2 regions of the Priestia sp. LL-8 genome follow, and region 1 is predicted to be linked to the other one. Evidence: a T-box and tRNA genes for the amino acid it is inferred to sense, from the RefSeq annotation. Region 1 holds a T-box; the other holds one or more tRNA genes.
What was found. A T-box is a leader RNA that pairs with one kind of tRNA and senses whether it is charged. The one in region 1 lies ahead of pheS (phenylalanine--tRNA ligase subunit alpha), so its partner is inferred to be a tRNA-Phe.
Positions count from the first base shown of each region.

Region 1 (16,550 bases):
CTCGTAGTTTTGCAAAACAGATAGAACGAGAACTGTTGTTAAACCATACACGTGAAAAAACGGGATAATTCCAAGCACTTTTTCTTCTCCATGCCTGCAGCGGTACAACCAATGTGAACACATCGTTGCATTGGCTACCAAGTTTTTATGAGTAAGCATGACTCCTTTTGGAAAACCTGTTGTTCCCCCGGTGTATTGTAAAATCGCGATATCTTCGTCTGAAATTCCCTCAGCGTTACATACTGCTGGAGAGGATTCATTTATAATACGTTTAAATAAATGAGTAGTCTCCGTATGACTCACATTCACGCTTATCTTCTGCTGCTTGCGCTGAATAAATGGATACATTATGTTTTTGGGAAATGGGAGATAATCTTGAATAGAGGTGATGACTACGTGCTTTATCTTTGTTAACGCTTTCATTTTTACTACACGCGGATATAGCAAATCGAGTGCAATAATCATGGTTGCTTCTGAATCATTAAGCTGATACTCTAACTCTCTTTCCGTATACAAAGGGTTTGTTTGAACGACCACTCCTCCGGCAAGAAGAACAGCATAAAAGGAAATGACTGCTTGAGGACAATTTGGAAGCATAATGGCTACTCTATCCCCTCTTTTTAATCCCAGTTCAATAAGGTAAGATGAAAGTTTCAAAGAATCTTGATGCAGCTGGGAAAACGTCATTTTTTTCCCTAGAAAATAGATTGCGCTTTTTTTAGGATCCTTTTGAACTGCTTCTTCAAAAAGCTGTGCTAAATTTTTTTGTTCATAATGAAGCGTAGCAGGTATTTCATCCGGATATTGAGAAAGCCATATCTTTTCGGTGGATTCCACACGTATCCTCTCCCTCAAAAAAATAAAAAATTAGAATTTTCTAATTAAAATTATAGTTCATTCTTTTTTTAGATGCAATCGTTATTGAATGTTCTCTTTCCTGCCTAATCACTCTTTCATCCTGCAGCGTAATAAATAAAAATTGGATTTACCCCTGTACATTATCCGAATTTTTTGTATATAATAAAAATTAGATTTTTTTTAAGGAGCTGTATGAATTGATAACAACATTGACTAAAGGACCGTTCAAAGCAGATCACGTTGGAAGCTTTTTGCGTCCCGAGCGTATCAAGCAAGCACGATTACAAGTGGAAAACGGGGAAATGACAAAGAAACAGCTTCGAGCAATTGAAGATGAAGAAATTCGTAATCTCGTAGAAAAGCAAAAACAAATTGGATTAAAAGCAGTCACAGACGGTGAGTTTCGCCGTGCGTGGTGGCACTTTGATTTTCTGTCAGAACTTGTTGGCGTAGAACTTTACGAAGCAGAGTCGGGCATTCAGTTTCACGGGGTCCAAACAAAAGCTCACGGTATAAAAGTGACTGGAAAACTAGATTTTAATCACCACCCTATGATTGAAGATTATAAATTTCTTCATCAAGCTGCTGGAAAAGAACACGTAGCTAAGTTCACCATTCCAAGTCCTAATATGCTGTTTTTCAGAGGTCATATTGAAGAGTCTGCTTACTCGGATACGGATGTATTTTTTGCTGATTTAGTTAAAACATATCAAAAAGCCATTCAAGCATTTTATGATGCTGGATGCCGCTATTTACAGTTAGATGATACTGCGTGGGCAGTCTTTTTCTCAGAAAAAGGACAAGAACAAATCGCTTCAAAAGGTTTCACGCCCCAAGAATTACTGAAACGTTTTACGGATGCTATCAATGAATCCATTGCGCATAAGCCAGATGATATGGTCATTACAATGCATATTTGCAGAGGGAATTTCCAGTCTACTTATACAGCAAGCGGTGGATATGAAAATGCGTCAAAAGCTATTTTCAGTCAGTTAAACGTAGATGGACTATTTTTAGAATTTGATGATGAACGCTCAGGAGGATTCGAACCTCTTCGACATGTAAAGCGAGATGATCTTCAGATTGTCCTCGGCCTTATCACATCAAAATTTGGAGATCTAGAAGATCCTGAAGCAGTGAAAAAACGAATTGCTGAAGCGGCAGAATTTGTTTCTCTTGATCAAATTTGTTTGAGTCCCCAGTGCGGATTTGCTTCTACAGAAGAAGGGAATTTACTTACTGAAGAGCAGCAGTGGGATAAAGTAAAGCACGTGATTTCAATTGCTGAAGACGTATGGAAGTAATGATTAAAAAAGCTGACCTGCTTTAAGGTCAGCTTTTTTGCTGTCATCACAATGTTAGGAAAAGCTATATAGATAAATAGATAAGACCAATAAGCATAAACACTCCGCATAAAACGAGTAAAATTTTCGCTAACTTCTCCATCACTCTCTCCTATCCTATCCCTGCTCCTATTACATAGGACATACCGATTGAAATAACAAGTGAAATAAACCCAACGGCTCTGTTATCTTGTTCAATTTCATCATCGATTCGAAATTTTGGCGTCAAAAATTCGAAAATAAAATAGCTGACTAGTAAAAGAACGAACCCATATATTCCCCATCCGAGCATTCTTAACAAATTGTCGTTATGCTCAATCGAATAGCGAAAAATATTAGCTAATCCAAATATTTTCCCACCTGTTGCCATCGCAACAGCCATATTTCCTTTTTGAATCTCTTCCCAATTCTTATACTTAGTAACGAGCTCAAACACAACAAGAAAGACGACAATGCTCAAAACAACCACGCTGTAATAAGCGGCGGATTCAATATATGGGTCTTTCCAAAAATCCCTCATTTTTGCATCACTCCTAATTTATATTACACTTCACGTAATGAACTGACAGGTCTCTTTCCTTTACTTGTATCGTTCTTAAAAGAGATAGAAAACCCAGCATAGTCCATGAGCCATGTCGGATTTTCTATCTTCATATATGCTTGTTCAGCGCATCAACTGACACCTTTATGTCAGCATTCTTTTATTTAAATTCCACAACCGTAACGCCAGAACCTCCTTCAGAAGCTTCTCCGAAACGAATATTTTTAACAGAACGATGATTTTTCAAATATTCCTGGACACCTTTACGAAGAGCTCCAGTTCCTTTACCGTGGATAATCGAAACGCGCGGATAGTTGGCTAACAAAGCATCATCAATATATTTTTCAACTCGAATCAGCGCATTTTCATAGCGCTCTCCTCTTAAATCCAGTTCTAGATTTACATGATAATCTTTTCCTTTTACCGTAGCAAGCGGCTTCGTTTCTACAGGTTTTGGGGAACTGATATATTCGAGATCTTTTTCTTTCACCTTCATTTTCATGATTCCCATTTGTACTTGCCATTCATTATTGCTTACTCGTTCCACAAGCGTTCCTTTTTGTCCCCAGCTTAAGACTTTCACTTCATCTCCAGCTTGAAGAGTGCGCTCTTGTTTTTTCGGCACAGCCGGTTTCTTTTTACTTTTTTCAAGAGTTGGAACTGCATCTTCTAGACGCTTACGCGCTTCAATCAATTCGTGCTCTTTTACAAGCGCATGATTTTTTTGACTCATTTTACGCAAATCGCTAATGATTTTCTCTGCTTCTTCAGATGCTGCTTGAACTGTGGCTTGGGCTTTTTCTTCAGCTTTTTCGTACAGCTTATCTCGTTTTTCATTAAACTCAATAATCTGACTCTGTAATTCTTTATGAAGCTTCTGAGCCTCTTTTCTTAGCTGTTCAGCTTCTTCTAGCTCATGTTCAGATTGACGGCGGCTATCTTCAAGAGAGGCGATCATATTTTCTACTTTATTTGTTTCTGAGCCAATATAGCCTTTGGCACGTTCAATTACTTCAGCACTTAAACCTAAACGTTTTGAAATCTCAAAAGCATTGCTTCGGCCCGGTACACCAATCAGCAGCTTGTAAGTAGGGCTCAATGTTTCAATATCGAACTCTACGCTAGCATTGACCACTCCTTCACGGTTATAGCCGTACGCTTTTAATTCAGGGTAGTGAGTAGTCGCAACTACGCGAGCGCCTCTTTCATATACTTGATCTAAAATCGAAATCGCAAGCGCTGCACCTTCTTGAGGATCAGTTCCTGCTCCCAATTCATCGAACAAGACCAGACTTTCGTGATCTACTTTTTGTAAAATATCTACAATGTTGACCATATGAGATGAAAAGGTACTCAGACTTTGTTCAATCGACTGCTCATCTCCAATATCAGCAAATACGTGTTTAAACACAGCCATTTCCGATCCGTCCAGCGCAGGAATCTGCAAACCTGCTTGAGCCATTAATGTGAATAACCCAAGTGTTTTTAACGTTACGGTTTTCCCGCCGGTATTTGGTCCTGTAATAACGATAGACGTATATTGATCACCTAGCTCAATATCATTTGCAACGACATCTTCCTGTGCAATAAGAGGATGTTTTGCCTTCACTAACTTAATATAGCCTCGATCGTTCATTTTAGGTTTTGAAGCTTTTAGCTCATGGCTATAGCGCCCTTTAGCAAACATGAAGTCCAGCTCACCTAACAAATAAACGTTTTGACGGAGTTCATTTGCTACTTCCGCTACCTGAACGGTTAGAGCTATGAGAATACGCTCAATTTCTTGTTTTTCTTTTACTTTTGCTTCTTGAAGCTCATTATTTAACGTCACAATCGCCTGCGGCTCAATAAATAACGTTGCTCCAGATGAAGACTGATCGTGCACAATGCCTCCATACGCACTGCGATATTCTTGCTTAACAGGAATAACGAAACGTTCGTTTCGAATGGTAACAATTGCATCTGACAACATTTTCTGAGCAGACGAGGAGCGAATAAGACTTTCTAGCTTTTCGCGAATACGAGACTCCGTCGAGCGAAGTTTTTGACGAATGCCTCTTAGCTGGTCGCTTGCACCGTCTAGTACTGTGCCATTCTCATCAATGCTCATTTTAATTGTTTGTTCTACCTCAGGAAGAGGCATTAGTTTTTCGATATGTTCAGTTATAATTGGAAGCTGTAAATCTTCGTCTTCTACTACTTGCTCGATAAATTGCTTGACTTGTCTTGCAGCATAAATCGTGCTTGCTACATCAAGAAGTTCATTAGAGCTTAGCGTTCCTCCAATTTCAGCGCGCTTTACGCTAGGTCGAACGTCAAAGATGCCTCCTAGCGGTACGTTGCCACGCAATCGCAGCACGGTTGTAGCTTCATCTGTTGCTTCCTGCCATTTGACTACTTCTTCATACTGAGTCGAGGGAATCAAATTCGCTACTTTTTCTCGGCCTAAAGAAGAAGCTACTTTTTTCTGAAGCTGTTCCTTAACTTTATTAAACTCTAGTACATGAAAAATACGTGATTGCAAAACTGATTCCTCCTGTTGCTTATTTATGTCGATTTAAAAAGGCGGTTAATTCTTTGAGACTATACGTATTTAATACCGTTTCTGGTTTAAGCCAGCCTTTAATTCCCGTAGATATTCCAATTTCCATATGCTCTAGCATGTCTAAATTGTGAGCATCTGTATTAATAGCAATTCTCACTCCTGCTTCTTGTGCTTTTTTTATATGCTCAGCGGCTAAATCTAAACGGTTTGGATTCGCGTTTAGTTCCAGAGCCGTTTGTGTTTCTTTAGCTAATTCAATTAGCATATCAATATCTACATCATATCCGTTGCGGCGGCCAATCAAACGACCCGTGGGATGAGCGATTAAATCTACATGAACATTATTTAACGCTTGCTTTAAACGATTCATAATTTCTTCGCGGGGTTGCGAAAAACTAGAGTGAATGGACGCAATAACAAAATCTAGCTCAGCTAGCATTTCATCATCATAATCAAGTGTTGCATCGGGCAAAATATCCATTTCAATTCCAGCTAGTATTGTAAAATCATCGAACTGTGCGTTTAAACGATTAATTTCTTCACGCTGTTTGCGAATGCGCTCAGGCGTTAGACCGTTCGCTACTTTTAAATACTGAGAATGGTCTGTAATCGCCATGTACTCATAGCCTCGCGCGCGACATGCTTCCGCCATTTCTTCAATCGAATACGCCCCGTCGCTCCACGTGGAGTGCATATGCAAATCACCTTTTACGGCACCGTAAGTCACAAGCGTTTGAGGTTTGATAAATGCATCTACCTCCGTTCCATCTTCACGAAGTTCCGGCGGAATAAAAGACAGCCCAAAATGTTCATAGAATGCTTGTTCAGACTCAAAGGTCATGACTTCGCCTGTCTCCGCATTTTCAACGCCATACTCGCTAATTTTCTCACCGCGTTCTTTTGCTAATTGACGCATGCGCACATTATGATCTTTTGATCCTGTAAAATGATGAAGCGTTGTGGCAAACGCTTTATCTTCTACAAGACGAAAATCCACGGACACATCGTACTCATAGGCTAACGTTACCGAGACTTTTGTATCTCCATTTGCAATGATATCCTTCACTTTTGGCAGCGATACTAGCTGTTCGCGAACAGCATGAGGTTCAGCTGTTGAAATAATAAAATCAAGATCTTTTACGGTTTCCCTCATGCGGCGAATACTCCCTGCTTGAGAAAAACGCTCAATGCTATGCATGTGTTTAAGGGCTTCTAAAATTTCGTCCGCTATTGGAAGCATAAAAGCAAGAGGCAAACGATCAGGACGCTTTCCAAATTCTTCGATAGCAGCGATGATTTTCTCTTCTGTCTTTTTAGCAAAACCGCTTAGTTCCTGCACTCGATTTTCCATACAAGCCTGATGCAGTGATTCCATGTCTTTAATATCTAGCTCTTTATATAATTTAGCTATTTTTTTACCTCCAAGCCCCGGCAGCTTAAGCAGAGGGATAAGCCCTTCAGGAACTTCTCGCTTTAGTTCTTCTAATACGCTCGACTCATTTGTTTCCATATACTCTGTAATGACTGCAGCTGTTCCTTTTCCAATCCCTTGGAGCTTTGTAAAATCCTCAATCTCCGTCAGCGTTCTCTCGTCAGTTTCTAACGCTGCAGCTGCTTTTCGAAAAGCAGAAATTTTAAAAGGGTTATCTCCTTTTAATTCCATATATGTAGCAATTGTTTCTAACAATTTAATAATATCCTTTTTATTCATCTCTTTTCACCAGCCTATTATCATAATAACGAAACTTTTGAAAACATGATAAGTTACATATGTACTCTTTCACATTTCCATCTAGACATACCTTTGTCCTCTTGAAAACCGCAGAACAGACTGCGATAAAAAAAGAGGGTATCTCAAAAGTATTATGACACTTTCGACACACCCTCTCAACAAGCTATTGTAATTTCATTACATTACGCCATACTGGGTCCACAAATCTTGAATGGCAGACGATAAATATGGAGTATTTTGTACGATATTGATTGCAATTGAAGACTGTTGAATTGGCGTTTGAATTTCACTTACAGGAATCACGGCTCCAATGTATAACAAAATAAAAACGATGATATACACTTCAACGAATCCAAGTGCACCTCCGCCCCATTTATTTAACTGGCGCAGAATTGGCAGTTCGGTTAAAGCCGTTAAAACAGAGCCTGCAAGGCGAAGTACAATGTGAGTAGCAAAAAATAAAATCGCAAATGCAATCATTCGATAAAAAGCGTCTTCTATCGTTCCAGAATCAAATACAAACGATGCGACACTTTGCTGCTGAATATTGTCCGGAAACGGAATCAACAAGCGAAGTCGGCTTGCCAAGTCTCCACTAAACATATAAGCGACGATAAACGAAACCGCAAAACTGACAATATGAATGAGCTGCAAAATAAATCCTCTTTTAAGACCTGTCACAAAGCCTAAAAGAAGCAATATAATTAAAATGATATTAAGCATTGACTCAGTCATTCCTCTTTTCCATAAAGTTTTTGTTCAAGTCTCTCATAGTCTTCTTTCAGTTTTATATATTCGTGTACAGCATTCACAGCTGTTAATACTGCTAATTTATTGATATCTAAAGAAGGGTTTTTAGTACTGATTTCACGCATTTTTTCATCCACTATAGAGGCGACAAGTCGAATATGGCTTGTACTTTCGCTACCGACGATGCTGTACTGCTGACCAAAGATGTCAACTGTCGCACGTGTTTTATCTTGTCTTGACACGAGAAAATCCTCCGTTCCACGAAAAATCCTAATCCCTATCATACCACGAAGAAGACTTCAATGGAAACATATCTATATTTAAGCTATCATAAGGGATAGTGCTTATAAAGTAAACTAAAATACCCCGAAAGGAGTGAAGCATTATGTCACATGCTGTTATTAAGGTATCAGCTGATCAAATAGCTAAAATGAAGCTTCATTACACATCCTATCTACAGCCCAAACTTCCACAGGGAAGTATTTTTGCAGCTAAAACCCCCGGCTGTTCTATCACTGCGTACCGCTCTGGAAAAGTACTTTTTCAAGGAAAAGAAGCTGAAACAGAAGCGGCTAAGTGGGGAGGCCCTTTAGATGCTGCGAAAAAGGCTCCTGCCTCACACCTCCCATCAAACTTCAGCTCACTATCGGTCATCGGTTCTGACGAGGTAGGGACGGGAGATTATTTTGGTCCTATGACCGTAGTTGCTGCCTATGTTCAAAAAGAGCAGCTTCCTTTGTTAAAAGAGTTAGGAGTACGAGATTCAAAAGAGTTAACGGATGCTAAAATCATTGAAATTGCCAAGCAGCTTGTTTCGTTTATTCCCTATAGTTTGCTTGTTTTACATAACGAAAAGTATAATGCATTTCAAGAAAAAGGCATGTCGCAAGGTAAAATGAAAGCTCTGCTGCACAATAAAGCTTTATCGAACGTGTTAAAAAAATTGGATCCTGAAAAACCTGATGCCATTTTAATTGACCAGTTTGTCGAAAAGAACACCTATTATAAACACGTAGTAAAGGAAAAAGAGATTATCAAAGAAAATGTCTTTTTCAGCACAAAAGGAGAAAGCGTTCATTTATCTGTAGCTGCTGCTTCCATTATTGCCAGATATGCATTTTTAAAACAAATGGATTTGCTGACGGAAAAGACCGGGATGGTTATTCCTCGCGGAGCTGGAGCACAAGTTGATATCGCCGCTGCTAAAATTATTAAAAAACATGGCGTGAATGCGCTGAACTCCTTAGCTAAAATTCATTTTGCTAATACAGAAAAAGCTTTAAAATTAGCTAAAAAATAAGAGATGTGGGAATCCACATCTCTTTTCTTATTCTTATGAACGAAGCGTTGCACCAAATTCTTTTTCTACAGCCTCTAACACTGCACCATGTGCTTTTGCTACTTCTTCATCAGTTAATGTACGTTCAGGATCTAAGTAACGTAAAGAGAAAGCTACAGATTTCTTGCCTTCTTCCATACGCTCTCCTTCATATAGATCAAATACCGTCACGTCTTTTAAAAGTTCTCCGCCCGCTGCATAGATGACGCGCTGAACTTCTCCTGCAAGAACGTTTTTATCTACAACAAGTGCAATATCACGTGTAATAGATGGGAATCTTGGAATAGCTGAATAACGAACTTCTTCAACATCTGCAGCTAATAGCTCTTGAAGGTGTAATTCAAATACGTATGTTTCACGAAGACCATACTGTTTCTGAGCAACAGGATGAACTTGACCTACGTATCCAATTTCTTTTTCATCTAACCATACAGCCGCTGTACGTCCAGGGTGCATACCGTCTTTTTTAACAGGAGCATATGAGATTCGTTTCTCTAAACCAAGCTGTGCAAATAATCCTTCTAGTACACCTTTAATTACATAGAAATCAACGACTTTCTTTTCACCTTGCCAGCCGTGAGCATGCCATAGACCCGTGATTGCCCCAGCTACGCGCTCCTGCTCATCCGGTAATTCTCCTTCACCTTTAGATAAGAACACTGAGCCTGTTTCGTATAGTGCAATAGAATCCGATTGGCGAGCATTATTATGCTTCACTGCTTCAAGCAAATGAGGCACTAAGCTTTGACGAAGGATACTGCGATCTTCACTCATCGGCATTGCTAAACCAATCGTAGTTGTTGCATTTAGTGCAAACTGAGTAGCTTTTTCAGCGCTCGTTAACGAATAGGTTGTTGTTTGCGCTAGCCCCGCTCCCTCTAAGAAACGGCGAACCTTACGGCGTCCAAGCTGATACTCTGTTAATTTTCCTGGAGTTGCCACTGTTACAGGAAGCGTTGTAGGAAGGTTGTCATAGCCATACATGCGCGCTACTTCCTCGACGATATCTTCTTCAATTGTAATATCGCCTCGACGAGTCGGTACTGTTACAACGATTGTTTCATCTTCGACTTTGCTTTCAAATTGAAGACGGTTCATAATATCTTGTACTTCTTCCATTGATAGTTCTGTACCAAGCACGTTGTTAATACGTCCTAGTGACACAGCTACAACAGCAGGTTCCACAGCTAGTGTATCTACTTCTACAGTACCGCTTACCACTTCACCTGAAGCGTATTCAGCCATTAATTCTGCTGCGCGGTCAGCAGCTACACGCGTACGGTTAGGATCAATTCCTTTTTCAAAACGAGCGCTTGCTTCACTGCGAAGACCGTGGTCTTTTGAAGCTTGGCGAACCGTTAAACCTTTGAAGTAAGCTGATTCAATAAGAACATTTACCGTATCGTCTTTTACTTCAGAGTTTGCTCCGCCCATTACACCTGCAAGAGCTACTGGTTCACTGCCGTTTGTAATAACAAGCTGATTACCTTTTAATACGCGCTCTTGATCATCAAGCGTTACAAACTTCTCGCCTTCTGAGGCGTGACGTACAACAATTTCTTTTGAAGCAAGACGATCATAGTCAAAAGCATGCAGCGGCTGACCGTATTCAAGCAAAATATAGTTAGTGATATCAACTACGTTGTTATGAGGTCGAATACCAGCTGCCATTAAACGCGTTTGCATCCATAGGGGTGACGGAGCAATTTTTACGTTTTTCACAACGCGCGCTACGTAAAGCGGATTGTCTTCTTTTGCCTCTACTTTAACGGAGATATAATCAGACGCTTGCTCATCAGACGTTTGCACGTTCACTGACGGATACTTCACTTCGCGACGTAAAATAGCCGCTACTTCATGCGCTACGCCTAACATACTTAAGCAGTCTGAACGATTTGGTGTTAGCCCTAGTTCTAATACTTCATCGTTTAAGTTTAATGCATCTAGTGCATCCGCTCCTACTTCAGCATCACTTGGGAAGACAAAGATCCCTTCTTGATAATCTTTTGCTACAAGCTTGCTTTCAATGCCAAGCTCTTGAAGAGAACAAATCATACCGTTCGATTCTTCACCGCGAAGCTTAGCGCGCTTAATTTTAAAGTTACCTGGAAGTACAGCTCCCACTTTTGCAACCGCTACTTTTTGGCCTTGTGCCACGTTCGGTGCTCCGCACACGATTTGAACGATTTCTCCTCCGCCAAGATCTACTTGACAGCGGCTTAATTTATCCGCATTTGGATGCTGTTCACGTTCTACAACATGACCAATTACCACTCCGCTGATGCCTTTATTTAAGTTTTCTACACCTTCAACTTCAATTCCACTTTTTGTGATTTTATCAGCTAACTCTTCTGCCGTTACGCCTGATAAGTCAACATACTCTTGTAACCAACGATAAGATACAAACATCGTAGTCCCTCCTTTATACTTGTTTAAATTGATCTAAGAAACGAACGTCATTTGTATAGAAATGACGAATATCATCCACGCCGTGTTTTAACATAGCAATACGCTCTACACCGATTCCAAAAGCAAAACCACGATATTTAGTTGAATCGTATCCAGCCATCTCAAGAACATTTGGATGAACCATGCCAGCTCCTAAAATTTCAATCCAGCCTGTTTGTTTACATACATTACAGCCTTTACCTCCACATTTTGCACACGATACGTCTACTTCTACAGACGGCTCAGTGAATGGGAAGAAACTTGGACGAAGACGAATTTCACGGTCTGCACCGAACATCTTTTTCACAAATACTTCAAGCGTGCCTTTTAAATCGCTCATACGAATGTTTTCGTCTACTACAAGACCTTCAATTTGCATGAATTGATGAGAATGCGTAGCATCATCGTCATCGCGGCGGTACACTTTTCCTGGGCAAATAATTTTAACAGGTCCTTTGCCTTCATTTTTGTTCATAACACGAGCTTGAACAGTTGATGTATGCGTACGAAGAAGCGTTTCTTCCGTAATATAGAACGTATCTTGCATATCACGTGCTGGGTGACCTTTTGGCAAGTTCAGCGCTTCGAAATTATAATAGTCCTGCTCTACTTCCGGTCCTTCTGCTACTTCATAGCCCATTCCTAAGAATAAATCTTCCACTTCTTCAACCACGCTTGTTAGCGGGTGATGCGTACCTGCTTTAACAGGGCGTCCTGGCAGCGTTACGTCGATTGTTTCTGAAGCAAGTTTACGCTCTACCTCGGCTGCTTCTAACGCCGTTTGTTTTTCTTCAATTTTAGATGCAATCGCTTCACGTACTTCATTTGCAAGTGCTCCCATTACAGGACGCTCTTCAGCTGAAAGTTTTCCCATACCGCGAAGTACTTCTGTGATAGGGCCTTTCTTTCCTAAATAAGCTACGCGTACGTCGTTTAATTCTTTTAAAGCACTTGCTGCTTCGACTTTTGCAATTGCTTCTTGTTGAAGTTCTTGTAAACGTTCTTTCATCACTTATTCCTCCTTTTAACGTAAAAAATGACAAATAAAAAAACCTCCTCCCAAAAAAGGGACGAGGATTAGTCGCGTTACCACCCTTGTTAACTATATACACAGACGTATACAGTTCACTTCATTCAAGTTAACGGAATCTCCGGAACACCTTTACATCTATGTAAGATGGTCTAAGTGTCAACTCAAGAGGTGAATTCACTTATTACATTTATAAAAATGCTTTCAGTCACGGCATTTTCTCCCTGCATAAACGGACATAAGCTACTGCTCTCTTTCATCGTTTTTTACATATGTAACTATTGTATTATTATAGTGAAAACACGTTCTCGATGCAACTACATTCCGCGTAAATAATAAAGTAAGATTCCAGAAGCGATGGCAACATTTAGCGACTCGCTCTTTCCATAGATGGGAATGTACAGATTCTGATCCGTTTGTTCCAACACTTTCTCGCTTACGCCGTTTCCTTCATTTCCCACAATCAGCGCAAATTCGTTTGAAGGTTTTACGTGTGTGTAGACTTTTCCATTTTGTAACGACGTGCCGTAAACTGCTATTCCTCTTTCTTTTAACAGTGAAATCATTTCGAGTAAATCGCCTTTTACAATTGGAAGGTGAAAAATAGCTCCTTGCGTTGAACGAACGACTTTTGGGTTGTACACATCCACGCTGCCCTCTCCAACGATAATAGCGTCCACTCCGGCAGCATCAGCTGTTCGAATAATGGTGCCGAGGTTACCTGGATCTTGCACCGCATCTAAAAGCAATACTTTCTGTGCTGTATGAATGATTTCCGCATGCTTTGTTTGAAAACACACGGCAATAATTCCTTGAGGTGTTTCTGTGTCAGATAATAACTTAATAATTGCCTCGTTTACAACCGTTATTTCGATACCGTCTATATCCCACTGTGCCGGCACTTCGATCGATTCGCGAATAATTAATTCTTTTACGCAATCCTTATTTTTGATAGCCTCTTCGACTAAATGAAAGCCTTCTACCATAAAAAGCCCCTGCTTGTCACGGTCTTTTTTATTATGCAGCTTTTTCCACGCTTTTACCTGCGGATTTTTAACTGAATCAATTTGTTTCACAAACATAACTCCTTTATCTATAAAAAAATAAATAGTTCAATTAGGTTTTTCTCAATAATCATTAGATAAGTTTCACTTTATTGTACATAGAAATCGCAAAGAAAACAAAAACTATTGGTAACTTTACGATAGCTGAGGTGAAAATGATGGATCTTAATTTACGAAATGCTGTTATTGCAAACGTTTCAGGAAACTCAAAAGAAGAGCTTGAGGCTACAATTTCTGACGCCATTCAAAGCGGTGAAGAAAAAATGCTCCCTGGACTTGGTGTTTTATTTGAGGTGCTTTGGGAAAAGTCTCCAGAATCAGAAAAAGAAGAAATTCTGACAACGCTTGAAAACGGTTTAAAATAAATAACTTTTTCCTATGTACAACAAAAAGCTCATTCTCCTAGGAGAATGAGCTTTTTTTAATTATACGTAATTGCGTTAACCGTATCACGGTCTAAGCGTTTAATAACTTCCGCAATTAATTTAACTGCATTTTCATAATCATCACGATGAAGCATCGCTGCATGAGAGTGGATATAACGAGTTGCAATTGTAATCGAAAGTGCTGGCACCCCGTTAGCTGAAATATGGATAGAACCTGAGTCCGTACCGCCTCCAGCGATTGCATCAAATTGATACGGAATATTTAATTCATCTGCCACATCTACCACTGTATCTCGAAGTCCTTTATGAGAAACCATGGAAGCATCATATAAAATGATTTGCGGACCCTGCCCCATTTTAGAAGATGCTTCTTTATCAGAAACGCCAGGTGTATCTCCAGCGATGCCGACATCAACAGCAAATGCAATATCCGGTTCAATAAAGTTAGCAGATGTTTTTGCACCTCGAAGTCCAACTTCTTCTTGCACCGTTCCTACACCATACACAACATTTTCATGTGCTTCATTTTTTAAAGCTTTTAAGACATCGATAGCGATTGCACAGCCTATACGGTTATCCCAGGCTTTCGCTAGCAGCATCTTTTCGTTGTTCATAACCGTAAATTCAAAATAAGGCACAACCTGATCACCAGGTTTTACTCCCCACTCCGCTACTTCTTCCCTGCTAGAAGCACCAATATCGATGAACATATCTTTAATGTCAACTGGCTTTTTGCGAGCTTCTGGAGGCAGGATATGAGGAGGCTTTGAGCCAATAATCCCTGTTACCTCTCCTTTAGATGTAACGATGGTTACGCGTTGAGCAAGCATAACTTGAGACCACCATCCGCCTACCGTTTGAAAACGAATAAAGCCGCGTTCATCAATTTGAGTCACCATAAAACCGACTTCATCCAAATGACCGGCTACCATAATTTTAGGCCCTTGTTCATTGCCCACCTTTTTCGCAATCAAACTGCCTAGACCATCTGTCGTTACTTCATCTGCATAAGGTGAAATATATTTCTTCATAACCTCACGCGGCTCACGTTCATTTCCAGGAATTCCTTTTGCATCTGTTAGTGCTTTAAGCATCATTAATGTTTCATCTAACTTTGTCATATGGATTACCCCTTTCATATGTATACCTCTATTATAGCTAAAAAGAGGTTGAAGTAAAATTTCCCATCCCTTTATTTCTAGTATCCTTGTTCTTGACGTTTAAAATTCACTTCATTTTTTGAGATGTACGCCTCTTCAATATGTTCAGCGGAAAAACCAAACATATCGCCAAGCGTCATGTAAGATACAAACATGTTCACATAGTTTTCTTTCGACAGATCCTGCTCGAAAGAAGCAACTTGTGCAAACACCTGTAAAAATTGTGCTGTTTTCGAATCACCTGCTTTTCCATTTGGTAACTCAGTTAAATCATCGTATCCTTTTTCAATCCCTAAAGACAGAATAAAATGTACGCCATCCACAAATTCTTCTAAAATAACAGCGTCTTCAGCCGGGGGTTTAACGCTCCAAAATTTGAAACAGCGCGTTTCGTTTGCCAGCTCTCCCATTTCAACAAGCAGAGCTAAAAGTTTTCTTGGAACCAAGTCTTCCTTATGAAGCTGATGCTTGTCCTCTATATGTTGATCTAGCTGGCGCTGCATGGTAAATAGCTGTTGTAAATTCAATGTAATCACTCCTGTAATTATGTATATCTTCTTCTTTTTAAACCAATAAAGAAATTATATCAAAAATCATGAAACTTTTTAGAGACTGAAACGTAAAGTAAGAAAACTGTGCCTTGTAAAGGAGGGAGCGTTATGTTTGTTATTGTTATCGTTCGCGTGTTCATTTTCGCGCTTGTTGCTTACACACTATTAAAGCTGGTTCAGCATTTTCGCAGTCCAAAGCGGAAGCTTGTAGCAGCTCAGGAACATCAGCAATTTTTTGTTGTTGACGAAAAAACGAATATCCGCAAAAATTTTCTATTAACGTATAAAGGTATTTTATTTGAAGGAGAAAAATACAGCAATCCCAATGAACCAGAATCTTTGTCAATTACAATGGTGTTAACAGATCCATCTCGATTGCATGAACTGCAAAAACAAGATTTCAAGCTGATCGAAAGCCACGTACACGACATGTATCCAAATGCTCCTATTCGCTGGAAAAGCCCCGTTCGAGAATTTTTACACTGAGCACAAAATCATTTGTGCTCAGCTGATAACAAAAAAGAAAAGTAAGTCAAGAGCAGCAAGAATAGGAAAACCTACTTTAAACGATGTGTGCTTCGTTTTATGACGATAGCAATACATGCCGATCAGTCCTCCAAGAGCTCCTCCGATAGCCGCTACCGTCCACAGTGTGCTTTCGGCAATTCTCCACTCATGTCTTTTCGCTTTTTGTTTGTCTCTATACATCATTCCTACCCCTACTATATTAATAACAATAAAATAGGTAAGCAGCAGTTCATTCATGATATGTCCTCCAATAGCAAAAAAGCCTCATCATCTAA
Region 1 is NZ_JAZAQH010000001.1:4,518,307-4,534,856, forward strand. It holds gene U9R83_RS23615 (AMP-binding protein) at 1-837, opposite strand, end outside; gene U9R83_RS23620 (5-methyltetrahydropteroyltriglutamate--homocysteine S-methyltransferase) at 1,056-2,162, shown strand; gene U9R83_RS23625 (DUF350 domain-containing protein) at 2,314-2,721, opposite strand; gene U9R83_RS23630 (endonuclease MutS2) at 2,903-5,266, opposite strand; gene polX (DNA polymerase/3'-5' exonuclease PolX) at 5,286-6,998, opposite strand; gene U9R83_RS23640 (CvpA family protein) at 7,197-7,754, opposite strand; gene zapA (cell division protein ZapA) at 7,751-8,011, opposite strand; gene rnhC (ribonuclease HIII) at 8,155-9,069, shown strand; gene pheT (phenylalanine--tRNA ligase subunit beta) at 9,103-11,517, opposite strand; gene pheS (phenylalanine--tRNA ligase subunit alpha) at 11,531-12,565, opposite strand; T-box leader at 12,620-12,855, opposite strand; gene U9R83_RS23665 (TrmH family RNA methyltransferase) at 12,904-13,668, opposite strand; gene sspI (small acid-soluble spore protein SspI) at 13,809-14,015, shown strand; gene U9R83_RS23675 (M42 family metallopeptidase) at 14,072-15,157, opposite strand; gene U9R83_RS23680 (dUTP diphosphatase) at 15,235-15,723, opposite strand; gene U9R83_RS23685 (hypothetical protein) at 15,856-16,233, shown strand; gene U9R83_RS23690 (DUF1294 domain-containing protein) at 16,252-16,512, opposite strand.

Region 2 (16,550 bases), 520 kb from region 1:
TTAGGAAAAGGCCAATCCACAATTGCAAACAAGCTTCGTTTGTTAAAGCTTCCTGTTGAAATACAAGAAGCAATCAAACAAAAATTGATTACAGAGCGACATGCAAGAGCGCTCATTCCCCTCAAAAATCAAGAAAAACAACTTCAAGTATTAGCTGAGATTATTGAAAAACAATTAAATGTAAAACAAACGGAAGATCGAGTAGTTAAATTGTTAGAAACGCAGGTTAAAAAGCCAAAAGCAAAAAGAAAAGCGTTTAGTAAAGATACGCGTATCGCAATGAATACAATTCGTCAATCCTTGACAATGGTTAGTGACAGCGGTATTTCATTAAACACGGAAGAAGAAGAGTTTGATGAATATTTTCAGTTTACTATTAAGATTCCGAAAAAATAAAGAAATAGCCCTCATCTTTTTTTGATGAGGCTTTTTTATCAAAGTTTTTCGTCAGAAAATTCAATGAACAATTAAACTGTCTGGACAAATGGGATGGAAATGAAAGTAGGTGACAACATGGGGAAAATTGTGGCAGTTGCGAATCAAAAAGGCGGAGTTGGAAAAACAACAACCGCTGTTAATTTAGGAGCTTGTTTAGCTGAACAAGGAAAAAAGGTTCTACTTGTAGACGGAGATCCCCAGGGTAACGCTACGAGTGGAGTTGGCATAGATAAAGCAGATGTAGATGAATGTATTTATAATGTAATCGTGGAAGATATGGAAGCTAAGAACGTTGTTCGTTCAACAGCCGTCGAAAATTTATCAATCATTCCCGCGACCATTCAATTAGCTGGTGCAGAAATTGAATTAGTGTCGACTATTTCACGTGAAGTTCGACTTAAGAGAGCTTTAGAAACGGTGAAAGATCACTTTGATTATGTTATTATTGATTGTCCCCCTTCTCTTGGTTTACTGACACTAAATGCGTTAACGGCAGCTGATTCTGTTTTAATACCTGTACAGTGTGAATATTATGCGCTTGAAGGGTTAAGTCAATTGCTAAATACCGTTAGATTAGTCCAAAAACATTTGAATAATCAACTGCGTATCGAAGGTGTATTGCTGACTATGCTTGACGCACGGACGAATTTAGGACTGCAGGTAACAGCAGAAGTGAAGAAGTACTTTCAAGATCGCGTTTATCAAACGATTATTCCTCGAAATGTTCGTTTGAGTGAAGCACCTAGTCATGGTGAACCAATTATCTTATATGATGCAAGATCTAGAGGGGCCGCAGTTTATACGGAACTTGCAAAGGAAGTGATTTATAATGGCGAAAGGATTAGGGAAAGGAATTAATGCCTTATTTTCAGGCTTAGATGCACAGGCTGATGATTCGATTCAGGAAGTTGCTATTCACGAACTCAGACCCAACCCCTATCAACCACGTAAAACGTTTAATAAAGAAGCAATTAATGAGTTAAAGCAATCCATTTTACATCATGGCATCTTACAGCCTATTGTAGCTCGCAAAAGCATTAAAGGCTATGAAATCTTAGCGGGTGAAAGACGATTTAGAGCTGCTAAAGAAGCCGACCTTGCTACTGTTCCTGTCATTATAAAAGACTTTTCAGAAAAGCAAATGATGGAACTAGCTTTGTTAGAGAATTTACAGCGTGAAGATTTGACGCCAATTGAAGAAGCAACCGCTTATCAATTGCTTATGGATAAGCTCGATATGACACAGGAGCAACTTGCTACACGACTGGGAAAAAGTCGACCTCATATTGCTAACTATGTTCGCCTCTTGCAACTGCCTGAGGAAATTCAAACCCTCATTTCTACTAATGAATTGTCTATGGGCCATGGGCGTACGCTAGTCGGTTTAAAAAATAAAGCGCTTCTACCTAAAGTCGTTGAAAAAATACGTAAGGAACAATTAAATGTCAGACAGCTAGAGGCTTATATTGCCCACTTAAATAAATCCGTTCCACGTGAAACATCAAAAACTAAAAAAGATAAAGACTTATTTATAAAACAAAGTGAAACACAGCTTCGTGAGCGTTTTGGTACCTCCGTTCACATTACACAAAGCAAGAAAAAAGGAAAAATTGAAATCGAATTTTTCTCTAAAGAAGATTTGAACCGTCTTCTTGAATTATTTAACGATCTTTCTCAGACTAACAAATCTTCTGTATAAAAAAGGTTGTCCTAGTTTTAGGACAACCTTTTTTATTGTTTATAATGTCTTACCGTTTGGTAACCTGAAGAATTATTAAACTCTTTCTCTCGTTCGTTGTGCGCAGTCTCAATACTTTTCGCAATTAAATCGGCAATGCACATAACGAGGTGAAGCCTCGTATTTTGCAAGACGAAAAACTCCATAAATCCGCTCACGTTGACAACCCCTGTTATATGAATATCCCCGACTGGCGGCAATTCTTTATTAACTCCTGCTCCTGGTTTCACCGGTCCTATTCCAAGTGATGCAGAGCCTACGCTTTTCATACGACCTAAACAAGCATCAATTCCAATAATAAAAGGATTAGGGAAGAGCTTTTGAATATGTTTTAACGTTTCTTTCAAATTAACAGCATGAACAGGCTCTTCTAACGTTCCAAAAATGTGAAAAGATGAAACTTTTTTTTCGTTCAGTTTCGTTCCGACTAATGGACCCAATGAGTCCCCAGTTGAACGGTCCGTTCCAATACATACAAAAACAATTGGTCTGTCTTTCTGTGCTGGAAGTAAAGATAGTAACTGTGTACTCAGCTTCTTTGTAGCAGATTCTTCATCATGAAATACGCGGGTTGAATGTTGTGTCTTCTCAAAGAAGGGAGATTTTAAATTCATAGGGTCCACTCCTTATACATAATAGTAACAGTATACGAAGATTTTGAAGATTCTATACATATATTTCATGGATTGGGGGAAAATCGATGTGGAGAGCAGGATGTAAATGGATATTCTTAATTATGGGAACCATGATAGGCGCTGGATATGCTTCAGGGAGAGAGCTATGGCAGTTTTTTGGCGAAGAAAGCGGACTTGCTATTTTTCTATTTTCTATTATTTTTGCGATTTCTTGCAATGTAATTATGCAAATCAGCTATCGCTACCGAACCAATCAATTTTACCCAGTACTAATTGAATTAATAGGAAAGAGATGGGCTGCAGCCTACGATGTTTTAATCGTTTTTTATTTGTTCACGACGACGGTGATTATGATCGCGGGCGGCGGGGCGACATTGGAAATGTGGCATGTTCCTTACTGGTGGGGAATTGGCGCTCTTAGTGCGTTGATCGTTTTTGTTTTTTCAAGAGGATTAAACGGGCTTCTTTCTATTAATTCTTTCGTTATGCCAATCTTAATGATTGGACTAGCTGGGGTACTTCTTACATTTATTTTACGTCATCCTGGAGCAAATGATTGGCATCTTCAGCATAATTGGCCTGCTGCTTTTACCTTTACGGCTTTAAATATTCTTCCTCTTGTCGCAGTATTATCTACAATTGGAAAGGAAATTAAAAGCAAAAAAGAGATTTATATTGCAAGCGTTGGCAGTGGTTTTTTATTAGGAGGGCTCTCCTTTATTTATAATGAATCGCTTATTCAAGTTTCAGGCCTTCTTTCTTCTTATGAAATTCCATTATTCGCTATTCTTAAAGATTTTCCTTATATAATGCTGTTTTTAATGAGCATTGTTTTGCTCATTGCAATTTATACAACAGCCGTATCGGGAATCTTAGGACTGACCGCGCGTTTTCATACTGAAAAGGTACAATCTCTTTGGAAACTGGCAGCCTGCTGGCTACTTTTAATGATTCCCTTTACAAAGTTAGGTTTTTCTACTTTGATTGCCGTTTTGTATCCAATGTATGGAATCGTCAATTTATTTTTAGTAACAGCCGTTCTATTGTATCCATTTCGAAATCGCTACAAAAGTTCGTAGAAACTTGCTACAATAGATTAAAACTTTCTCGTATGTAGATTATGTTACGATAGGAGCTACATGTAGTATGAATTCGCTGAAGTCAGTTTTTAAGAACGTGTTTGAGCCATTTTTTCAAGAAGAAACGTGGGCACATATTGGAGAGGGATTTATAAAAATTCTGTTGATTCTACTTATTTCCATGTTTTTAATTCGGATTGGAAAGAAAGCGTTAAATAAATTTGTAGAGGTTCGCACAAATAGCCCTCTGCGTATTTCTGAGCGACGAGAAGCTACGATGGTCCGTTTGCTCCAAAATATTTTTTCTTATGCTATTTATTTCGTTGCGGGAGTTATGATTTTAGAAACATTATCGGTAGATGTCCGTGGATTGCTAGCGGGGGCTGGAATTGTAGGGCTCGCGGTAGGGTTTGGTGCTCAAAACTTAGTGAAAGACATCATCACGGGATTTTTTATTATCTTTGAAGATCAGTTCTCCGTTGGCGATTATGTTCGAGTAGGAACATTTGAGGGAACTGTGGAAGAAATTGGTTTGCGAACCACAAAAATTAAGAGTTGGACAGGCGAAATTAATATTTTGCCCAATGGCAGTATTGTGGAGGTCACTAATTTTTCGTTACATAACAGCGTAGCTTTCGTTGATGTAAGCATTTCTTATGAAGAAAACATACAAAAAGCAGAACAAGTAATTTTAGATTTGTTAGAAGAATTGCCAAGTCGCTATGAAGATATGGTTAAAACGCCTGAATTGCTGGGTGTTCAAAATATCCATGCAACTGAAGTCACGATGAGGATTACCAGCGAAGTAAAACCAATGAGGCATTTCCACATTTCCCGTATGATTCGTAAAGAAGTGCGTACAAGGTTAAATGAACATGGCATTGAAGTTCCATTTCCTCGTATGGTTATGTATAATCGTACAGAAGAAGCACAGCATTCGTCGACGTTGAAAGGGAAATAAGGAGGAGAGAGCTGATGACGGAAAAAGAATTTGGTTTAAATGACGTTGTGGAAATGAAAAAACCTCATCCTTGCGGTACAAATGAATGGAAAATCATTCGAATGGGAATGGATATCCGCATTAAATGTGAAGGCTGCGGCCACAGCGTAATGATTCCAAGACGTGATTTTGCACGTAAAATGAAAAAAATTCTTGTAAAGCATGAGGAATAACCTCATGCATTTTCTATGTTTATGCCTTATACTGTAAGGTGGGACAAAATGAAGTATCTTAACATGATGCGACTAAAGGTTCTTTATTAAACTTGTATTTCAAAAGTTGACTCACTATAATTGTGACAGGTTAACTTGTTTCGGATATATAAAGAGGAGTGAATAAATATATGGCTTTAACAGCTGGAATTGTTGGTCTTCCGAACGTTGGAAAATCAACATTATTTAATGCAATTACACAAGCGGGCGCAGAATCTGCGAACTATCCTTTCTGTACGATTGATCCTAACGTGGGTATTGTAGAAGTACCTGATCATCGTCTTCAAAAACTTACAGAGCTTGTAAAACCTAAAAAAACAATTCCAACAGCATTTGAATTCACAGATATCGCTGGAATCGTAAAAGGTGCTAGTAAAGGTGAAGGTCTTGGAAACAAATTCTTATCTCATATTCGAGAAGTAGATGCAATTTGTCACGTTGTACGTTGTTTTGAAGATGAAAACATCACGCACGTTTCAGGAAAAGTAGACCCTATTTCAGATATTGAAACAATTAATTTAGAATTAATTTTAGCGGATTTAGAAACGGTAGAGAAGCGTATCGGCCGTGTTCAAAAAATGGCTAAACAAAAAGATAAAGAAGCAATGTATGAATACGAAGTTCTAGAGAAACTAAAGAATGCATTTGAAAGTGATCAGCCAGCTCGTGCTGTATCATTTACAGAAGAACAAATGAAGTTAGTAAAACAATTTCACTTGCTAACGATCAAACCTATTCTTTATGTAGCAAACGTTTCTGAAGACGAGGTAGCCGATGCATCTGCTAACGAATATGTAGCAAAGGTGCGTGAGTATGCGGCAAGTGAAGGCGCAGAAGTAATTGTTGTTTGCGCACGCATTGAATCTGAAATTGCTGAACTTGAAGGAGAAGAAAAAGCAATGTTCCTTGAAGAACTAGGCATTGAACAGTCAGGTTTAGATCAGCTTGTACGTGCAGCTTACGATTTACTTGGATTAGCTACGTACTTTACAGCTGGTGAGCAAGAAGTACGCGCATGGACGTTCACACAAGGCATGAAAGCTCCTGAGTGTGCAGGTATTATTCATACAGATTTTGAACGTGGATTTATTCGTGCGGAAACAGTATCATACGAGGACTTATTAGCTGCCAAAACAATGGGAGCAGCTCGTGAAGCTGGAAAAGTACGTTTAGAAGGAAAAGAATACATCGTAAAAGACGGAGACGTTATGCATTTCCGCTTTAACGTATAAGATTAAAAGCCGAAAGAAGATATCTTCTTTCGGCTTTTGTCGTTGGCGAAAATATTAGCATATATTTACGAAACAGCCCGCAATGCGTATTGCTTTGCCTATGGTAGTGTGCTATAATTTTAATTCGTGAGTAATATTTTATTGCTCCTTGCCCGTTTCGGGCCGTTAGACCAAAAGGAGGTGACAGTGATGAGAAAGTATGAAGTAATGTACATCATCCGTCCAAGCATTGATGACGAAGCAAAGAAAGCATTAGTTGAGCGCTTCAACGGCGTATTAACTGATAATGGTGCTGAAATCGCAAATGTTAAAGAATGGGGTAAACGTCGTTTAGCATACGAAATCAATGATTTCCGTGACGGTTACTACATGATTCTTGACGTGGCGGCTACTTCAGAAGCAGTTTCTGAATTTGATCGTCTTGCGAAAATCAACGAAGACATTATCCGTCATATCGTTGTTAAACAAGAAGCATAATTAAACGTTTAAATAAATTGGGTTTTATTTCCTTAAGGAGTGGTTCTGATGATGAATCGCGTAATTCTCGTAGGACGCTTAACCAAAGATCCTGAATTACGTTATACCCCGAGTGGAGCAGCGGTTGCAACATTCACTTTAGCGGTAAACCGCACATTTACAAATCAGCAAGGTGAACGTGAAGCTGACTTCATCAACTGTGTTGTATGGCGTCGTCAGGCTGAAAATGCAGCCAATTTCCTTAAAAAAGGAAGTTTAGCTGGTGTTGATGGTCGACTACAATCTCGCAGTTACGAAGGACAAGACGGTCGTCGTGTATACGTAACGGAAGTTGTAGCGGAAAGTGTGCAATTTTTAGAGCCGAAAAGTGGCGGTGGGGATACGCAACGCAGTAACTTTGCTAACACTGGAGGATCTGGACAAGGCTCTCCATTTGGAGATAATCAGAACCGTAACTCAGGTAATCAAGGTTATACTCGCGTTGATGATGATCCATTTGCAAATAATGGCGAGACAATTGACATTTCTGATGACGATTTACCGTTTTAATTCGCAGTAGATTATCCGGAGTATAAAATTTTATAGAAACTTTTAAGCGGAAGGAGGCGTATCAAAATGGCAGGTGGACGTAAAGGTGGACGCAACAGACGTCGTAAAGTTTGTTTCTTCACAGCAAACGGCATCACTCACATCGATTACAAAGATGTAGATATGCTTAAAAAATTCGTTTCAGAGCGTGGTAAAATTTTACCTCGTCGTGTAACTGGAACAAGCGCTAAATACCAACGTAAATTAACGATCGCTATCAAACGCGCTCGTCAAATGGCATTATTACCATATGTTTCTGGTGAATAATGAACGGTATAAAAAGAGGCAGTAAGGGAATCCTTACTGCCTCTTTTTACATTACATAGGTGCTCTTTTGCCAAATAGTTGCTTCTTATGAATTGAATCGATAAAATAAATAATAGTCTATATCAACGAGGTGAAGTTGTGAAAGGAATTCGATATATTACAGAAGGAGCAGCTCTGTTAGCGCTGTTTGTGGCGCTTTTGCTTTTTTCACTATACATACCTGTTGTAGGAGCCATTTTTCAACTAGCGCTAGCTGTTCCGTTTATTGTGTATACCGTTCGTCATGGGTGGAAAAAGGCAATATTATTTTTGGTAGTAGGGTTGTTATTGACTTTGTTATTTGGAAATGTATTGACTCTTCCTTTTACATTTGTATTTGGTATTGGTGGATTAGCAATAGGAATGCTTTACCGACAAAAACAAAAAAGGTATACCATTTTACTAGGCGGCACGGTTGCATTTAGTTTAGGTTTACTTTTATTGTTCGTAGGAGCAAATGTCATTTTTAATGTTAATTTAATGGAGCAAATAAATAATGCTTTAGATCAATCGATTAATCAAAGTATTGAAATGATGAAAAGTTTAGGACAAGACGTTAAGGAATCTCAAATTGACCAAATGAGAGATGCATTTGATATGTTTAAAAATCTGTTGCCTCTATTAATTGTTATGGGTGGAGTTATTCTGGCCTTTTTCTCTCAGCTTATTGCTACGCCTATTCTTAAAAGAACAGGTTATGAGGTGCAAGCATTCCCGCCTTTTCGTGAATTTAAACTTCCTAAAAGTATTCTATGGTATTATTTGATTGCATTAATCTTATCCTTCCCATCTTTTAATATTGAACAAGGTACATTTATGTACGTAGCTATTATCAACATCGTGATGGGACTGCAAATGCTAGTAGTGTTACAAGGGATCTCTTTTATTTTCTATTTCTCACATCAAAAAGGGTATGCGAAAGCAATTCCAATTGTTGTAACAATTTTAGCATTAATTATTCCAATTATCCTTCAAATTGTGCGCATCTTAGGTATAATTGATTTAGGATTTAATTTAAGAAAACAATTAGACACAAAAAAGTAGATATTGTGGAACTTAAAAAAGTAGGAGCTGAAATGGATGCCTGTCTTTACAAAAAAGAATGTCATTCGCTATCCATTTTACTCATTGTATAGTATAGCCCTGATTTTAGTAGGTATCGTGACCTATCATAATTGGATCATAGGAATGATAGGCTTTATATTACTATTAGCCTGTCTTTTTCTATACATGAGAATGGAGCGAATGCTGTCCGATGAGTTTGAAACCTATATTTCAATGCTGTCTCATCGGCTGAAAAAAGTAGGCGAAGAGGCATTAATGGAAATGCCGATTGGGATTATGTTGTTTAATGATGAATATCAAATTGAATGGACCAATCCTTTTCTAGCATCTTGTCTCGGTGAAGATACACTAGTGGGAAGATCATTATACGATGTAGCAGAGAGTATTATTCCACTGATCAAACAAGAAGTGGAAACAGAAGTTGTCACGTTGCATGATCGGAAATTCAAAGTGGTTATTAAACGAGACGAGCGCTTACTGTACTTCTTTGATATTACAGAGCAAATAGAAATCGAAAAGTTGTATGAAGAAGAACGAACAAGTTTAGGCATTATCTTTTTAGATAATTATGATGAACTAACACAAGGAATGGATGATCAAGTTAAAAGTAACTTGAATAGCCAAGTAACTTCTATGTTAAATAGTTGGGCTCAAGAATACGGTATTTTTATTAAACGTACGTCTTCTGAGAAATTTATTGCGATTATGAATGAACAGATCTTAATTCATTTAGAGCGAAGTAAATTTTCTATCTTAGACCAAGTTCGAGAAGAGACGTCTAAACAAAATATACCGCTTACATTGAGTATCGGTATTGGGGCTGGTGCGGCTGATTTACCCGAACTGGGTGCTTTGGCTCAATCTAGCTTGGATTTGGCCTTGGGTCGTGGTGGAGATCAAGTAGCGATTAAACAGCCGAATGGAAAAGTGAAATTCTTTGGGGGTAAGACAAACCCAATGGAAAAACGGACGCGCGTGCGTGCAAGAGTTATTTCTCACGCGTTAAAAGAGCTCATTACAGAGAGTGGAAAAGTGATTATCATGGGTCATAAGTATCCGGATATGGATGCTGTAGGAGCTGCTATTGGGATCTTAAAAGTAGCGCAAGTAAATCAGAAAGATGGTTTTATCGTATTAGATCCTGATCATATTGATACAGGTGTTCAGCGAATGCTAGAAGAGATTAAAAAGAAAGAAGGCCTGTGGGAAAGATTTATTACGCCTGAAGAAGCCTTAAATCTTGTGAGTGATGATACTCTTTTAGTAGTAGTAGATACGCATAAGCCGTCGCTCGTTATTGAAGAAAGATTATTAAATCGTATTGAAAATGTCGTGGTCATTGATCACCATAGACGAGGAGAAGACTTTATCGAAGATCCTCTTCTTGTCTATATGGAGCCATATGCTTCCTCGACAGCAGAACTCGTTACTGAGCTTCTTGAATACCAGCCAAAACGATTTAAAATTGATATGCTAGAAGCAACAGCACTTTTAGCCGGTATTATTGTCGATACAAAAAGCTTTACATTACGCACGGGATCTCGTACGTTTGATGCAGCGTCCTTTTTACGTTCTCAAGGCGCAGATACGGTTCTTGTTCAAAAGTTTTTAAAAGAAGATATCACACAATATGTACAGCGAGCACGCTTTATTGAACATGCAGAGATTTATACAGCAGGTATTGCCATTTCACGCGCTGAACCGAACAAAATGTATGATCAAGTGTTAATCGCGCAAGCTGCAGATACGCTGCTTTCAATCAGCGGAGTGGTTGCTTCGTTTGTTATTTCTAAGCGACGGGATAATCTAATTGGCATTAGTGCTAGATCGCTTGGAGATATCAATGTACAAGTTATTATGGAAAGTCTCCAAGGCGGAGGCCACTTAACGAATGCTGCTACTCAGCTTCAAGACATTAGTTTGGATGAAGCTGAAGAAAGGCTTAAACAAGCAATTGACGAGTACTTAGATGGAGGTAAAAAATCATGAAAGTAATTTTCTTAAAAGATGTAAAAGGAAAAGGCAAAAAAGGTGAAGTGAAAAATGTTTCAGACGGTTATGCACATAACTTCTTATTAAAAAATGGTTATGCTGTTGAAGCTACAGGCGGTAATGTGAAGGTATTAGAAGCACAAAAAAATAGAGAGCAAAAAGATGCAGCTGCAGAACTTCAAGCAAACAAAGAGTTAAAAGCAACTCTTGAAGAACTAACAGTTGAATTAAAAGCAAAATCTGGTGAAGGCGGCCGTTTATTCGGTTCTATCACAAGCAAACAAATTGCTGAGGAATTAAAGAAAAAGCATAACATCAAAGTAGATAAGCGTAAAATTGAATTAAATGATGCCATTCGCGCATTAGGCTATACAAATGTACCGGTTAAATTACATCCGGAAGTAACGGCTACTGTAAAGGTACATGTGACTGAACAAAAATAAACGTACGATTGAAAAATAGGTAAATAATATAAAGGGTTGGCGCGGACTTGTATTTGTTCGCGCCAACATTTATGATGAAAGAAAATACGAAAGAATATAAGAGGGGCATAGAAATATGAGTGATCTTTTTGCTGATCGTCTTCCGCCTCAGAATATTGAAGCAGAGCAAGCGCTATTAGGGGCCATTTTCTTAGAGCCTTCTTCTTTAACCTTAGCATCTGAACTGCTAATACCTGAAGATTTTTACCGGGCATCGCACCAGAAAATCTTTACATGTATGCTGAAACTTTCTGACCAAGGTGAACCGGTTGATTTGGTAACGGTAACGTCTGAATTAGCTGACCAAAAAATCCTAGAAGAAGTTGGCGGCGTATCGTATTTAAGTGATTTAGCTAACTCTGTTCCAACGGCTGCAAACGTAGAATATTACGGTAAAATCGTAGAAGAAAAGTCGATTTTGCGCCGTCTAATTCGTACTGCAACGCATATTGCTTCAGAAGGATATGCAAGGGAAGACGAAGTGGAAGTTTTATTAAATGAAGCGGAAAAAAACATTTTAGAAGTAGCACAGCGTAAAAACAGCGGTGTGTTTCAAAATATCAAAGATGTACTTGTACAAACGTACGATGATATCGAAGTTCTTCACAATCGAAAAGGTGACATTACAGGCATCCCAACTGGGTTTAGTGATTTAGATAGAATGACAGCAGGGTTCCAGCGAAATGATTTAATCATTGTAGCAGCCCGTCCATCGGTAGGTAAAACGGCTTTTGCCTTAAATATTGCGCAAAACGTTGCAACAAAAACGGATGAGAACGTAGCCATCTTCAGTTTAGAGATGGGTGCTCAGCAGCTTGTTATGAGGATGCTGTGTGCCGAAGGAAATATTGATGCACAAAGGCTGCGTACAGGCTCGCTTACAGCTGATGACTGGGGAAAGCTTACTATGGCAATGGGGTCTTTGTCCAATGCAGGGATTTATATTGATGATACACCCGGTATTCGAGTAGGTGAAATTCGTTCTAAGTGTCGTCGCTTGAAACAAGAAGGCGGACTTGGGATGATTTTAATTGACTACTTACAGCTTATTCAAGGTAATGGACGAAGCGGAGAAAACCGACAGCAGGAAGTATCTGAAATTTCTCGTGCTTTAAAAGCTTTAGCCCGTGAATTAGAAGTCCCTGTTATCGCCTTATCACAGCTTTCCCGTGGTGTAGAGCAGAGACAAGATAAGCGACCGATGATGTCTGATATCCGTGAATCCGGAAGTATTGAGCAGGATGCCGATATCGTAGCTTTCTTATATCGTGAAGACTATTATGAAAAAGACACAGAAAATCAAAATATTATCGAGATTATTATAGCCAAGCAGCGTAACGGTCCAGTTGGAACCGTACAGCTTGCCTTTGTAAAAGAATACAATAAATTCGTTAATCTCGAGCGGCGCTTTGATGATGCAGGAGTGCCGCCTGGTGCATAAAACCTCTCATATTGAGAGGTTTTATTTTATTGTTATCGCATTCGTTCCGCAAAATACGATATATTTATAATAACTTTTGTTAAATCGTTCGGATTTAATTGACTTTAGCGTGATAAATTGATACACTTATCCATGGTTAAATTATGTCGTAGTGAGCTGTTGCTTACTAAGCGGAGGTGCTTAAGATATGTCTTCAGTCGTTGTAGTAGGAACACAATGGGGAGATGAAGGAAAAGGGAAGATTACAGACTTCCTATCAGAAAATGCAGAAGTGATTGCACGTTACCAAGGTGGGAACAATGCAGGTCACACAATTAAGTTTAATGGTGAAACTTATAAGTTACATTTAATTCCTTCAGGTATTTTTTATAATGACAAAACGTGTGTAATTGGAAACGGTATGGTTGTTGATCCAAAAGCACTTGTTCAAGAATTAAAATACTTACATGATCGCGGTGTAACAACAGAAAACTTACGTATTAGTAACCGAGCTCATGTGATTCTTCCATATCATTTAAAATTAGATGAAGTTGAAGAAGAACGTAAAGGTGAAAATAAGATTGGTACAACGAAAAAAGGTATTGGACCAGCTTATATGGATAAAGCAGCACGTGTTGGTATTCGAATTGCCGATTTACTAGACCGTGAAGTATTTGAAGCAAAATTAACACAAAACTTAGCTGAAAAGAATCGCCTTCTTGAAAAAATGTATGAAGTAGAAGGCTTTACATTAGAAGAAATTTTAGATGAGTACTATGAGTATGGTCAACAAGTTGCAAAATATGTTGTTGATACATCAGTAGTATTAAATGATGCGTTAGACGAAGGACGTCGTGTACTATTTGAAGGCGCACAAGGTGTTATGTTAGATATCGACCAAGGAACATATCCATTTGTTACATCTTCAAACCCAGTAGCGGGTGGAGTAACTATTGGTTCTGGTGTAGGTCCATCTAAAATCAAGCACGTTGTAGGTGTATCAAAAGCGTATACAACTCGTGTTGGTGACGGTCCTTTCCCAACTGAATTAACAAACGAAATCGGTGATCAAATCCGTGAAGTAGGACGTGAATATGGTACAACAACTGGTCGTCCTCGCCGTGTAGGTTGGTTCGACAGTGTAGTTGTACGTCATGCTCGCCGCGTTAGCGGAATCACAGATTTATCTTTAAACTCAATTGATGTATTAACGGGAATTGAGACATTAAAGATTTGTGTAGCTTACCGTTATAAAGGGGAAGTTATGGAAGAATTCCCTGCTAGCTTAAAAACACTTGCAGAATGCGAACCTGTATATGAAGAGCTTCCAGGTTGGACAGAAGATATTACGGGTGTGAAAACATTAGATGAGTTACCTGATAACGCTCGCCACTACTTAGAGCGCGTGTCTCAATTAACAGGGATTCCTTTATCTATTTTCTCTGTAGGTCCAGATCGTACACAAACAAATGTATTACGTGGTGTATATAGCTAAATAAAAAAGGTTAGCTCTTCTTGAGCTAACCTTTTTTATTTATAATTGGTGCTTTGTTAACAAGATTTTTAAAAAAAGCTCAATAATAAAAAGAAAGTTTTAAAAAAACTATTGCATTCATATGAAATATCATGTTATTATAATAAGCGTCGCTAAGAGATATAACATGAGCCATTAGCTCAGTTGGTAGAGCATCTGACTTTTAATCAGAGGGTCGAAGGTTCGAGTCCTTCATGGCTCACTTTTGTTACAACGTGGCCCGTTGGTCAAGCGGTTAAGACACCGCCCTTTCACGGCGGTAACACGGGTTCGAATCCCGTACGGGTCATTTTTAATATTTTTAATACATAGCATATAGACTGAGGTCCCGTGGTGTAGCGGTTAACATGCCTGCCTGTCACGCAGGAGATCGCGGGTTCGATTCCCGTCGGGACCGCCATTTTGGCTCGGTAGCTCAGTTGGTAGAGCAAAGGACTGAAAATCCTTGTGTCGGCGGTTCGATTCCGTCCCGAGCCATCAAAAAGCATGACTTTATTTAAAGTCATGCTTTTTTCTTTTATTTACATTTAAAAGAAAACGTTATTTGCTTTGTATCTCTTTTGTGGTAATATATTACTTTTGCATTTAGAGATGGTTGAAAATCATATATCTTCATGTATAGTAGAGGATGAACTTGTGACGTTTCAAGGGTTATCAAGTATAATAAAACTACGGTATTCAAACAGTATGAATACTATCTTTTATATTTTGCTTCAACTAATAAAGGAGAACGATGATCATGGATAAACGTATTTTAGTCGTAGATGACGAAAAGCCGATTGCAGATATTTTAAAGTTTAATTTGCAAAAAGAAGGTTACGAAGTATTTTGTGCTTATGATGGCGTAGAAGCACTTGAAAAAGTGGAAGAAGTACAGCCTGAAATGATTTTATTAGATATTATGCTTCCTCAGAAAGATGGAATGGAAGTTTGCCGAGAAGTGCGCAAAAAATATGATATGCCAATTATCATGTTAACAGCAAAAGACTCTGAAATTGACAAAGTGTTAGGTCTAGAATTAGGTGCAGATGATTATGTAACTAAGCCGTTCAGTACGCGTGAATTATTAGCACGTGTAAAAGCTAATTTACGTAGGCATCAGCAAGTAGCTGTTCCAACAGAAGAAAGCGAAACGAATGAAATTACAATTGGAGCACTTGTTATTCACCCAGATGCTTATATCGTGTCTAAGCGCGGAGAAACGATTGAACTGACTCATCGTGAATTTGAGCTGCTGCATTATTTAGCGAAGCACATTGGACAAGTCATGACGCGTGAACACTTGCTTCAAACTGTATGGGGTTATGACTATTTTGGTGATGTGCGTACGGTAGATGTAACAGTTCGAAGATTACGTGAAAAAATTGAAGATAATCCAAGCCATCCAATGTGGATTGTAACAAGACGTGGAGTAGGCTATTATTTACGCAGCCCAGAGCAGGAGTAATTTTAGATGAAGAAAGTAAGGCTCCTGCAATCTATTCATTTAAAGTTTGTATTGATTTATGTGCTGCTCATTTTAATTGCGATGCAAATTATTGGGGTCTATTTTGCACGACAATTAGAAAAAGAATTAGTTAACAACTTTCGAACGTCTCTTCAAGAGCGGACAGACTTGCTGACGTATAACATTGGACAAGAAATGGTGAAAAATCGTGATGATGATTCACCCACTCTTGAGGAAGACTTAAAGACTATTTTACGAGATTTTGCTTCAAGACCCAATTTAGCTTCAAATGATATGAATGACATCTCTGAAGTAAGAGTCATTGACCAAAATAGAAGAATCATTGCTACATCGAACTCAAATCCTCAACAGATCATAGGTAAAAAGACTAATGATTTAGCGATTACGAATGCGTTGTTAGCAGGAACGAACTCTGATAATGTATTTGTTGATCAAAGCGGACAGCGAATCAGAGTTATGATACAGCCTATTCGTTTACAGGATAAAGTAGGTGCCAGTCAATCAAATTCAACTAATAAAAATGGAAAAGTTCAGTCTAGCGAAGAAATCTTAGGTGCTATTTACTTAACAGCTTCCATGGAGCCTGTTTACGATCAAATGAGTAATATCAATCAGATCTTTAAAGCAGGTACGGTGATCGCTCTTTTTATTACAGCTATTTTAGGCGTGTTTTTAGCTCAGACGATTACTCGTCCAATGTCTGAAATGAGAAAACAAGCACTTGAGATGGCCAAAGGGAATTTTACGAGAAAAGCTAAGGTATACGGATATGATGAAATTGGTCAGCTAGCTCTCACATTCAACAACTTAACAAGAAAGCTTCAGGAAGCACAGGCAACGACAGAAGGGGAGCGCCGTAAGCTTAGTTCGGTATTAGCTCATAT
Region 2 is NZ_JAZAQH010000001.1:5,035,937-5,052,486, reverse strand. It holds gene noc (nucleoid occlusion protein) at 1-396, shown strand, start outside; gene U9R83_RS26360 (ParA family protein) at 514-1,296, shown strand; gene U9R83_RS26355 (ParB/RepB/Spo0J family partition protein) at 1,268-2,137, shown strand; gene yyaC (spore protease YyaC) at 2,170-2,790, opposite strand; gene U9R83_RS26345 (YkvI family membrane protein) at 2,877-3,890, shown strand; gene U9R83_RS26340 (mechanosensitive ion channel family protein) at 3,958-4,851, shown strand; gene U9R83_RS26335 (DUF951 domain-containing protein) at 4,866-5,063, shown strand; gene ychF (redox-regulated ATPase YchF) at 5,234-6,334, shown strand; gene rpsF (30S ribosomal protein S6) at 6,524-6,811, shown strand; gene ssb (single-stranded DNA-binding protein) at 6,860-7,360, shown strand; gene rpsR (30S ribosomal protein S18) at 7,427-7,666, shown strand; gene U9R83_RS26310 (YybS family protein) at 7,805-8,749, shown strand; gene U9R83_RS26305 (DHH family phosphoesterase) at 8,786-10,759, shown strand; gene rplI (50S ribosomal protein L9) at 10,756-11,205, shown strand; gene dnaB (replicative DNA helicase) at 11,321-12,685, shown strand; gene U9R83_RS26290 (adenylosuccinate synthase) at 12,873-14,159, shown strand; tRNA gene U9R83_RS26285 (tRNA-Lys) at 14,328-14,400, shown strand; tRNA gene U9R83_RS26280 (tRNA-Glu) at 14,416-14,487, shown strand; tRNA gene U9R83_RS26275 (tRNA-Asp) at 14,523-14,598, shown strand; tRNA gene U9R83_RS26270 (tRNA-Phe) at 14,603-14,675, shown strand; gene yycF (response regulator YycF) at 14,938-15,645, shown strand; gene walK (cell wall metabolism sensor histidine kinase WalK) at 15,652-16,550, shown strand, end outside.
Region 2: it has a tRNA-Phe gene. The T-box ahead of pheS (phenylalanine--tRNA ligase subunit alpha) is inferred to sense a tRNA for this amino acid. The anticodon was not compared.